Regions from separate parts of the Delftia sp. WY8 genome, predicted to be linked through region 1. Evidence: riboswitches for the same ligand, from Rfam matches in the RefSeq annotation. Region 1 holds a riboswitch; the other holds the start of a gene.

Region 1 (4,416 bases):
GTAGGCCGTGTACCAGGCGGGGTTCTCCAGAATGTTGCGCAGGATGACGCCGGGCGTGTGCGTGCCGTAGTAGCCCTGGCCGATGAAGCTTTTGAGCAGCTGGTTGCGGCCTGCCAGCGCCTTGAGTTCGGCCAGCGCCTGGGCCTCGGTGGCCGCTGGCGGCAGCGCCATGGGCTGGTGGCGCCGGATGGAGGGCGGGACGATGGCGTCGATCAGCGCATCGCGCGATGCCGCGCCGATGGCGCTGAGCATGTGGGCCTCGTCTTCGGGCGCGATGCCGATATGGCGGGCCACGAATTCGGTGGCGTTCTCGAGGGCGGCAAGGGGCTGGGTGGAGGACATCAGCATGGAGGGACCTGTCTCAAAAGCTGAAAAGCGCCAGGGCGGGCCCTGGCGCCCGTCCTGGCCGGAAAGTGGCGTCAGTTGCTCTGGGCAAAGGCCGTGTAGGCGGCTTCGTCAAGCAGCGCGGCCAGCTGGCCTGCGTCGCTGAGCTTGACCTTGAAGAACCAGCCTTCGCCCAGCGGGTCGCTGTTGGCCAGGGAGGGGTCGTCGCGCAGGGCCTCGTTGACTTCGACGATCTCGCCGCTGACGGGCATGTAGACATCGGCGGCGGCCTTGACGGACTCGACCACGCCGGCCACATCGCCCTGGTTGAAGCTGGTGCCCACGGCGGGCAGGTCGACGAACACCACGTCGCCCAGCGCGTCCTGCGCGTGGAGGGTGATGCCGACGATGGCCGCGTCAGGGTTGGCGGCGTTGATCCACTCGTGGTCCTTGGAATACTGGATGCTCATGGCTTGCTCCGATAGAAACTGAAAAAACCTGTGAAAGGCGGTTTGAGAAAGGTCAGTGCGCACTGTAGCGGCATGCGATGGCAGGAAAAACGAATCCGCCGAACTCCATCCACGCCAAGCGCGCAGGCTGTCCTCAACCGCGGTGATAGCGGGGCGCCACGAAGGGCGTGGCCTGCACCTGCATGGGCACGGCCTTGCCGCGCACCATGGCCTGCAGCGTGGTGCCGACGGCGGCGCTGCCCGGCTCCACGTACGCCAGGGCCACGGGCTGGTTCAGCGTGGGCGACAGCAGGCCGCTGGTGACCTGGCCGACCTTGCGGCCGCTGGCATCCAGCAGTTCCGTGCCTTCGCGCACGGGCACGCGCTCCAGGGCCACCAGGCCCACGCGCTTGCGCGTGAGCAGCTCGGGCGACTGCAGCTGGGCCAGCACGGTGGCTGCGCCGGGAAAGCCGCCTTCGCGCTCGCCCCCGATGCGGCGGACCTTCTGCACGGCCCAGTTCAGGGCGGCCTCGGCCGGGGTGGTGGTCGTGTCCAGATCGTTGCCGTACAGGCACAGGCCGGCTTCCAGGCGCAGCGAATTGCGCGCGCCCAGGCCCACGGGCCTGACTTCGGGCTGGGCCAGCAGGGCACGGGCAAAGGCCTCGGCGTGGCTGGGGGGCAGGGAGATCTCGAAGCCGTCCTCGCCGGTGTAGCCGCTGCGCGTGATGTACAGCTCGGCGCCTTCCCAGTCGAAGTGGCCGCCTGTCATGAACACCAGGCCGGCCGTGTCGGGCAGCAGGCGCTCCATGGCGGCTGCGGCCTGCGGGCCCTGCAGCGCCAGCAGGCCCCGGTCGAACTGGGGCTCGATTTCACAGCGCTGGCCGATGCGGGCCTGGATGTGCGCCAGGTCTTCGTGCTTGCAGGCGCCGTTGACGATCAGGAACAGGTCGTCCTCGCGGCGCACGAACATCAGGTCGTCCAGAATGCCGCCCGCGTCGTTGAGCAGCAGGCCGTAGCGCTGGCGGTGTTCGCCCAGGCCCAGCACGTCCATGGGCAGCAGCGATTCCAGCGCCGCGCCGGCATCCGGGCCGCGCAGGCTGATCTGGCCCATGTGCGAGACATCGAACAGGCCTGCCGCCTCGCGGGTGTGCAGGTGCTCGGCCATCAGCCCCTGCGGGTATTGCACGGGCATGGAGTAGCCGGCAAACGGCACCATGCGCGCGCCCAGTTCCTGGTGCAGGTCGAACAGCGGGGTCCTGAGCAGATCGGTGGTGGAGGCAGCGGACAAGGAGGGCTCTCTTTCAGGCAAGGAACAAGGCATAACGCCATCCCGGTCCTCCGGGATGTGCTGCCCTGCTGTCCGCTTTACCTGAGAGATTCACCCGCACCTTCCATGCGTGGGGCTTGCTCCTTCGGTGGATGGGGCACACCGCCGTGCCCTGCATCTCTCTCCAGCTAGGAACGCCTGCGGCCGTGGCGGCAGGCGGTGCCAGTCCTTTTGCCTGAGCGTTCGGGGCGAACCCTGCGCCTTCGGCGGTGCCGCTGCCTGCGACCGTTGCGGCCGGGCGGGCACTCTCTCCTGACCGGCGCATTCTAGCTGCGGCCAGCGTCCGCGCGGCTTCGGGATTTCCGCGGGCCGACTGCAACTCCATGCGCTTGCCTGCATGGATGCATTTGCAAATTGCATAACTGTCTAAAAAATCTCCTACATTGAGGTGCATCGATATATGAAATCTCGTGAGCGAGAAGGAAGAAGCGCACATGCAGCAGACGCTGGGAGACACATTGGCCTGGCCGGCACGTTACCTGCCGAACAAGGAAGCCCTGGTCGCATGGGAGGGCGGCGAGCGCCGCGCCTGGACCTACGCCCAGCTCGATGCCGAAGTCAACCGCCACGCCCACGGCCTGGCCGAGCTGGGCATAGGCCATGGCGACGTGGTCGCGGCCTTTCTCTACAACACGCCGGCCTTTGTCTTCACCATGCTGGCGGCCGCGCGCCTGGGCGCCATCTTCAACCCCATCAACTACCGGCTGGCGGCGCAGGAGCTGGCCTTCATCCTCAAGGACGGCGCAGCGCGCGCCCTGGTCTTCGAGCACGAGGGCGGCGAGGTGGCCGCACGCGCCCAGGCCCTGCTCAAGGCCGAAGGCGGCGGCACTGGCGCAGGCATCGAGCACTGGATCTTTGCCGACGATGCCCCGGCCGACCCGCTGCCGGTCTGGGCCACGCAGCGCCTGTCCGCCCTGGCCAGGGGCCGCAGCAGCGCGCCGCCCCAGGCCCATGTGCGCGAGAGCGACCCCTGCATCCTCATGTACACCAGCGGCACCACGGGCCGGCCCAAGGGCGTGCTGCATACGCACCGCAGCAAGCTGGCGCACAACGCCCTCATGCACCAGACCATGCAGTTCACGCGCGACGACGTGGGCCTGGCCATGGCGCCGCTCAACCACACGGCCGAGCTGCACACCAGCTTTCTGCCGCGCCTGCAGGCCGGCGCCACCCAGGTGCTGCTGCGCCGCTTCGACGTGGCCGAGGCCTGGCGCCTGATCCGCGAAGAGCGCGTGAGCTTCTTCTTCGCGGCGCCCACCATGATCACCATGCTGCTGGCCGAACCCATCGCCTCGCCTGAGCAGGCGCCCGCGCTGAGGCTGGTGGAGTACGGCGGCGCCTCCATGGCGCCGCACCTGATCCGCGAATGGACGCGCAAGGTCGGAAGCGACCTGGTCCAGGTCTACGGCACCACCGAGATGGGGCCCTGCATGTCCGTCCTGCTGCCGCGCGAGCAACTCTCGCACGCGGGCTCGGCCGGGCTGCCCTCCATGGGCCATGACCTCATCGTGGCCCGCTTGCGCGAAGACAACGCCCCCACCGACCCGGCCGAGGCCTGCCTGCCCGGCGAGGTGGGCGAAATCCTCGTGCGCGGCCCCTGCATGATGGCCGGCTACCTCAACCGCCCCGACGCCAACACCCGCGCCCTGGCGCACGGCTGGTACCACACGGGCGACCTGGGCCACATCGACGACGACGGCTATCTCTGGATCCGCGACCGCATCGACTACATGATCAATTCGGGTGCCGAGAACGTCTATCCGCGTGAGGTGGAAGACGCGCTGGTCGAACACGCCGACGTGCTCGAGGTCGCCGTCATCGGCGAGGCCGACGAGCGCTGGGGCCAGATCGTCGCCGCCCACGTGGTTGCCAAGCCGGGCGCCACACCCACGGCCGAGGCGCTGGACGCCTTCCTGGTCCACGGCGACCGCCTGGCTGCCTACAAGCGCCCGCGCCGCTACCACTTCCGCGAGGCCCTGCCCAAGACGGCCAGCGGGAAGATACAGAAGCAGTTGCTGAGGGTGGTGGTGGCAGCCTGAGGCTGCGGCCTGCGCTTACTTCTGTGTTTGCCCCTGCGCAGTGCAGCACTGCGCCATCGAGTTGCGCAGCCACCGATGCATGGCATCCCCCTGCTTGCGCACATGCCAGGCCTGCTGGTAGGCAAACCGGGGCAGCTCCAGCGGCGGAGCGAAACGGCGCAGCGTTTTGTGGCGGCGCAGGTCACCGATGGCGCGGCTGCCCACGGTCAGCACGAGGTCGGTGCCTGCCAGCACCTCCAGCGCCGCGCTCCAGTGGGGCAGGGCCAGCACCACGCGG
Region 2 (4,416 bases), 2.2 Mb from region 1:
GCGAGAAGGTATTACCCGTCACGGCAAGACCAATTCCATTGCCCAGGTTGATCGTTCCATCAACCGACACCACGGCCCTGGGCGCATTTCCACCAGTCGGGCTCAGTGCGATATTCGAATCTTTGATCGTCAATCCGTTGACGGTCATGTTCGACATGACCTGGAAGAACTGCTCGAGCTGCATTCCCCCGATAGGGTTGGGCAGATTCGTTACCGTGAAATTATCGACAACAATGTTGGAAACTGTGCCTGCACCGTTGCTTGCGGCAACGGAAATAGCCGAGCCCTTGTTATTGCCGTAATTTCCATTCCATATCGCGGAATTGATCGTGCTATTGGTAAAGAATACGTTTTGTGCGCCTTGATGAATCTCCGCGTACAGCTCGCAGTTGAACGGCGTCCCCTCTCCCGCAGGGGTTGGCGCCACATTCACCAAGCCGACGCGATCAATGGTGATATTGTTCGCCGGGGAGCCAACGACGAATACCGCTTCGCCACAGGTCATGTTGGGCGAATTGGTGAGCGTGATGTTCTTCCCACCAAGATAAAAAGTTTCCCAGGGGGAGTCCGCCCAGTTCTGGACTTGTATGACTCCCCCGAAATCGATGGTCAACGAGCCCGTGCCGGCTGGCACGGTGCCTTTGAGCCAGTACCAGGCACCACCGGCACCAGTGGTGGTGCCCGTATCGCCGCCGCTGATCATCTGGCTTTGACCACAGGCATTGGTGGCCCCCGTCACGGCGCCGGACTGGACTCCGCTGGAGAATGTATTGGCACAGCGCACGTAAACCGTCTGATTGTCGACATACGGATGGAGGTTTCCCGCCGCATCCTTGGATGTCCCGCTCTGTATGGTTCGTACCGACGTGGTCAGTGTCGGCGCAAAGACGATGGAAACATCGGCACTCGGATCCAGCGTTTGCAGCGTGTAGTTGGCTGCCTGAATGGCCGCTCGCAGCGTACATGCGCCAGCAAAGGTGCCCCCCAGCGTGCTGACACAGGTGGTTGGTGTCGTTGCATTGGCATTGGGAGCGTCGCTGTTGTCGGTGACCGTGAAGACGATGGTCGCCGCCAGTGCCGTGGATGAGATACCCGCGCATGAAAGCAGCAGCAAAGAGAAAAGGCACTTCGCTGCACGCCACTTGCGAAAAAATGCCGAACCAGGCAGGCGATTGAGAGCATGCATGATATTCCCCGTTTTCTCAAGGAGATATGACAGGAAAATGATTTTCCCAATGGCAATGGCCATCAGTTGTACCCAGCGCATTTGCATCGCCGTACCTCGAATAGTTCTATTTGAATCACGAGCCCACAACTCACCTTGCAGCCGGTGAGTTTGGAAGCAAAATTTTTCGCGCAGATCCTGCGCGTCAATCAAAAAAAGGCGGATTTCCATCAACGCTTGCGCGCTGCTCCACTGCCCATTGAGCGGACACACCTTCAGTCGGGTTTGCGACGCAAAACATTCCTCCCTCGACAAACCATATTCACCGTGCTTGTATTTTTTCAGTGATGGACCAGTTTCCATGGACCCGCACCTGTGCAACGGTAAGTCGCCTATCAGACATATATACAACCCATGGTTAACCCATGCAGGTCCAATCGACCAGAACAAGCACTGACAAACCACTGCACATATCGATAGGCTAAATCATGTTTTTTTCTATTTCAATAGTTTTTTTACATGAAACCGGAGACTCGTACCAGCGCTACGAGGGAGGCGCTTGAGCGATCTAGGGAATACCCTGAATCAGCCACACCACATACAGGTAACTGGTGGTATCCCCAATACGACTGGAGCTGGCTGCGCAAGCCCCATAGAATCGCCCCTGCAGGAGAGCAGGCGGGCGCCACGGTGCCGAGCCTCACCGAAGGCGCAAACTCCCATACACGCTCAGGTTCCGTACTGCAAACACAACATGCCGTCTGGAGAGCCGCCGCACGCAATGTGCGGCGCACCGAAGGAGCAAGCCCCGTTCCCATGGACGGCGGTGAATCTCTCAGGTACCAAGGACAGGGGGAGCGGCAGCTGCGTCACGACGGACGCCGGCTGCCTGCTATCCAGACCATAGCGGCCAGCTTTCGCGTGACCCGGCACATGCCTTTGAAAGGGCATCGTCATGCGCGTCATCGTTCTCGGAGCCGGCCTGATCGGCACCACGTCGGCCTACTATCTGCAATCCCTCGGTCATGAAGTGACCGTCATCGACCGCCAGGCCGCGCCCGGCGCCGAAACCAGCTTCGCCAACGGCGGGCAGATCTCGGTCAGCCATGCCGAGCCCTGGGCCAACCCCGGCGCACCGCTGAAGCTGCTGGGCTGGCTGGGCCGGCAGGATGCCCCCCTGCTGTTCCGCCTGCGCGCCGACATGCGCCAGTGGCTCTGGGGCCTGTCCTTCCTGCGCAACTGCACGCCCGCGCGCACGCGCCACAACATCCGGCAGATCGTTCGCCTGGGCACCTACAGCCGCGAGGCCCTGCAGCAGCTGCGGTCGGACACCGGCATCCAGTACGAGCAGCGCATGCAGGGCATCCTGCACTTCTACACGAACGCCCGCGAGTTCGAGGGCGCGCTCAAGCCCACCGAGCAGATGCAGGCCCTGGGCTGCGACCGCCGCCTGATCGATGCCGACGAAGCCGTGCGCCTGGAGCCGGCCCTGGCCCATGTGCGCGGGCAGATAGCGGGCGCCACCTATACGGCCGAGGATGAATCAGGCGACGCCAACCTCTTCACACGCGAGCTGGCGCGCATCGCCGCCGCCACGGGCGTGCAGTTCCGCCAGAGCCACCACGTGACGGCGCTGCGCACCACGGGCGCGGGCGCCAGCCGCCATATCGACCATGTGGAGGTGACCAATGCCGATGGCCGCTACGAACGCATCCAGGGCGACGCCTATGTGCTGGCCATGGGCTCGTTCAGCCCGCTGCTGGCCCAGCCGCTGGGGTTGCACCTGCCCATCTACCCGGCCAAGGGCTACTCCGTGACCCTGCCGGTGCTGGACCCCGCCAAGGCCTACCAGGTCAGCCTCACGGACGACGAGTTCAAGCTGGTGTTCTCGCGCTACACGGGCGCGCAAGGCGACCGCCTGCGCATTGCGGGCACGGCCGAGTTCAACGGCTACGACCGCAACCTGGACCCCGTGCGCTGCGAGGCCATCGTGCGGCGCGTGCAGCAGCTGTTCCCCGGCGCCGGCGATACCGGGCGCGCCCAGTTCTGGAGCGGCCTGCGCCCCGCCACGCCCAGCAATGTGCCGCTGATCGGACGCTCGCCCATCGCCAACCTGTTCCTGAACACCGGCCACGGCACGCTGGGCTGGACCCATGCCTGCGGCTCCGGCATGGCGCTGGCCGACCTGGTCAGCGGCAGGCGGCCGGCCGTGGATTTCGATTTCCTGGGGGCCGCAGCCATGGACCCGGATCGCAGCGCAGGCACGGTGCGCCCGCGCGCGGTCTGAGGTGCGGACGGCGTGTACGACGCCTAGGCAGTGAACACCGTCAACACCCCGGCGAAGCGGTGCAGGCGGGCGTCCATGATCTCGGCTTCGGCAACGAAGCCGATCAATGGCACATCGCCCAGTGCGTGGCGCAGGGTGCGCAGTTCGGCATCGGGGCCGCCGAACAGGCCGCCGCCGCGGCCCCGGCAACTGATGTAGATGGCGCCACGGATGCGGGGCTGTGCCTCGCCTTCGGGCGCCGCCTCCTCGGGCTCCGCCGCATCGCGCAGCGCAGCGCCCAGTTGCAGCAGTTCCTGGCGCGCGACCTGGGCCTGGCGGCGGCAGAAGATCACCGAATGCCCGGCCTCCACGGCCGATGACAGGGCCACGCCCTGGCGCAGCGGGTCCAGGCCAACCAGGGTCAGCACCTGGGCCTCTTCGGTCAGCACGCCGTGGGCCAGGCCCCGGCCCGGCGGCGCAATGGCCGCCAGCGTGGTGCGGACCGTGGTCAGCGCGGGCTGCCAGTCGCTGCCTTCCAGCTCCACGCCCAGCAGTTGCAGCAGGCGCTGCAAGGCCGGATCGCCATTGAGCCCGGTGACCAGGGCGCCGCGCGCCTCGGTGATCTCCAGCCCCTCGCCCAGCGGCACGCAGCCCTGGGCCATGCCCGTGATGCAGGGCACGCCGGCACCGAAGGCCACGCCTGAAAAGCCGCCACGAAAAATGCCGCGCGCGTCCGCATGCTGCGCATGCAGATCCTCGGTGCGGCAGGCGATCTGCACGCCCTCCACGCCATCTTCCCCGTCATCGCCCACGCCGCCGAACAGCAGGCCGGACTCGGTGCGCTCGGACAGCTCGTACAGCAGCTCGGCCAGCTCGGGCTGGCCGCCTGCGGCATGGACCAGGGCCGAATGGGCGGTGAAGCCGGCCTCGCCGCCAGGCGCATGCAGGGGCGCCAGGCCCGAATACAGGCGGTAGTGGGCGGCCG

Evidence for each region. Region 1 has a riboswitch for glycine ahead of gcvT (glycine cleavage system aminomethyltransferase GcvT). Riboswitches for the same ligand answer to the same signal wherever they lie in the genome.
Region 2: another riboswitch for glycine. It lies ahead of G4D77_RS18875 (D-amino acid dehydrogenase); the one in region 1 lies ahead of gcvT (glycine cleavage system aminomethyltransferase GcvT).

Annotation. Positions count from the first base shown of each region.
Region 1 covers NZ_CP049795.1:6,263,865-6,268,280, forward strand. Annotated here, with positions in the region: gene gcvP (aminomethyl-transferring glycine dehydrogenase) at 1-348, opposite strand, end outside; gene gcvH (glycine cleavage system protein GcvH) at 420-794, opposite strand; gene gcvT (glycine cleavage system aminomethyltransferase GcvT) at 928-2,061, opposite strand; glycine riboswitch at 2,120-2,238, opposite strand; glycine riboswitch at 2,254-2,365, opposite strand; gene G4D77_RS28620 (fatty acid--CoA ligase) at 2,535-4,139, shown strand; gene G4D77_RS28625 (LysR family transcriptional regulator) at 4,155-4,416, opposite strand, start outside.
Region 2 covers NZ_CP049795.1:4,079,488-4,083,903, reverse strand. Annotated here, with positions in the region: gene G4D77_RS18880 (invasin domain 3-containing protein) at 1-1,528, opposite strand, end outside; glycine riboswitch at 1,917-2,027, shown strand; gene G4D77_RS18875 (D-amino acid dehydrogenase) at 2,121-3,452, shown strand; gene G4D77_RS18870 (FIST signal transduction protein) at 3,476-4,416, opposite strand, start outside.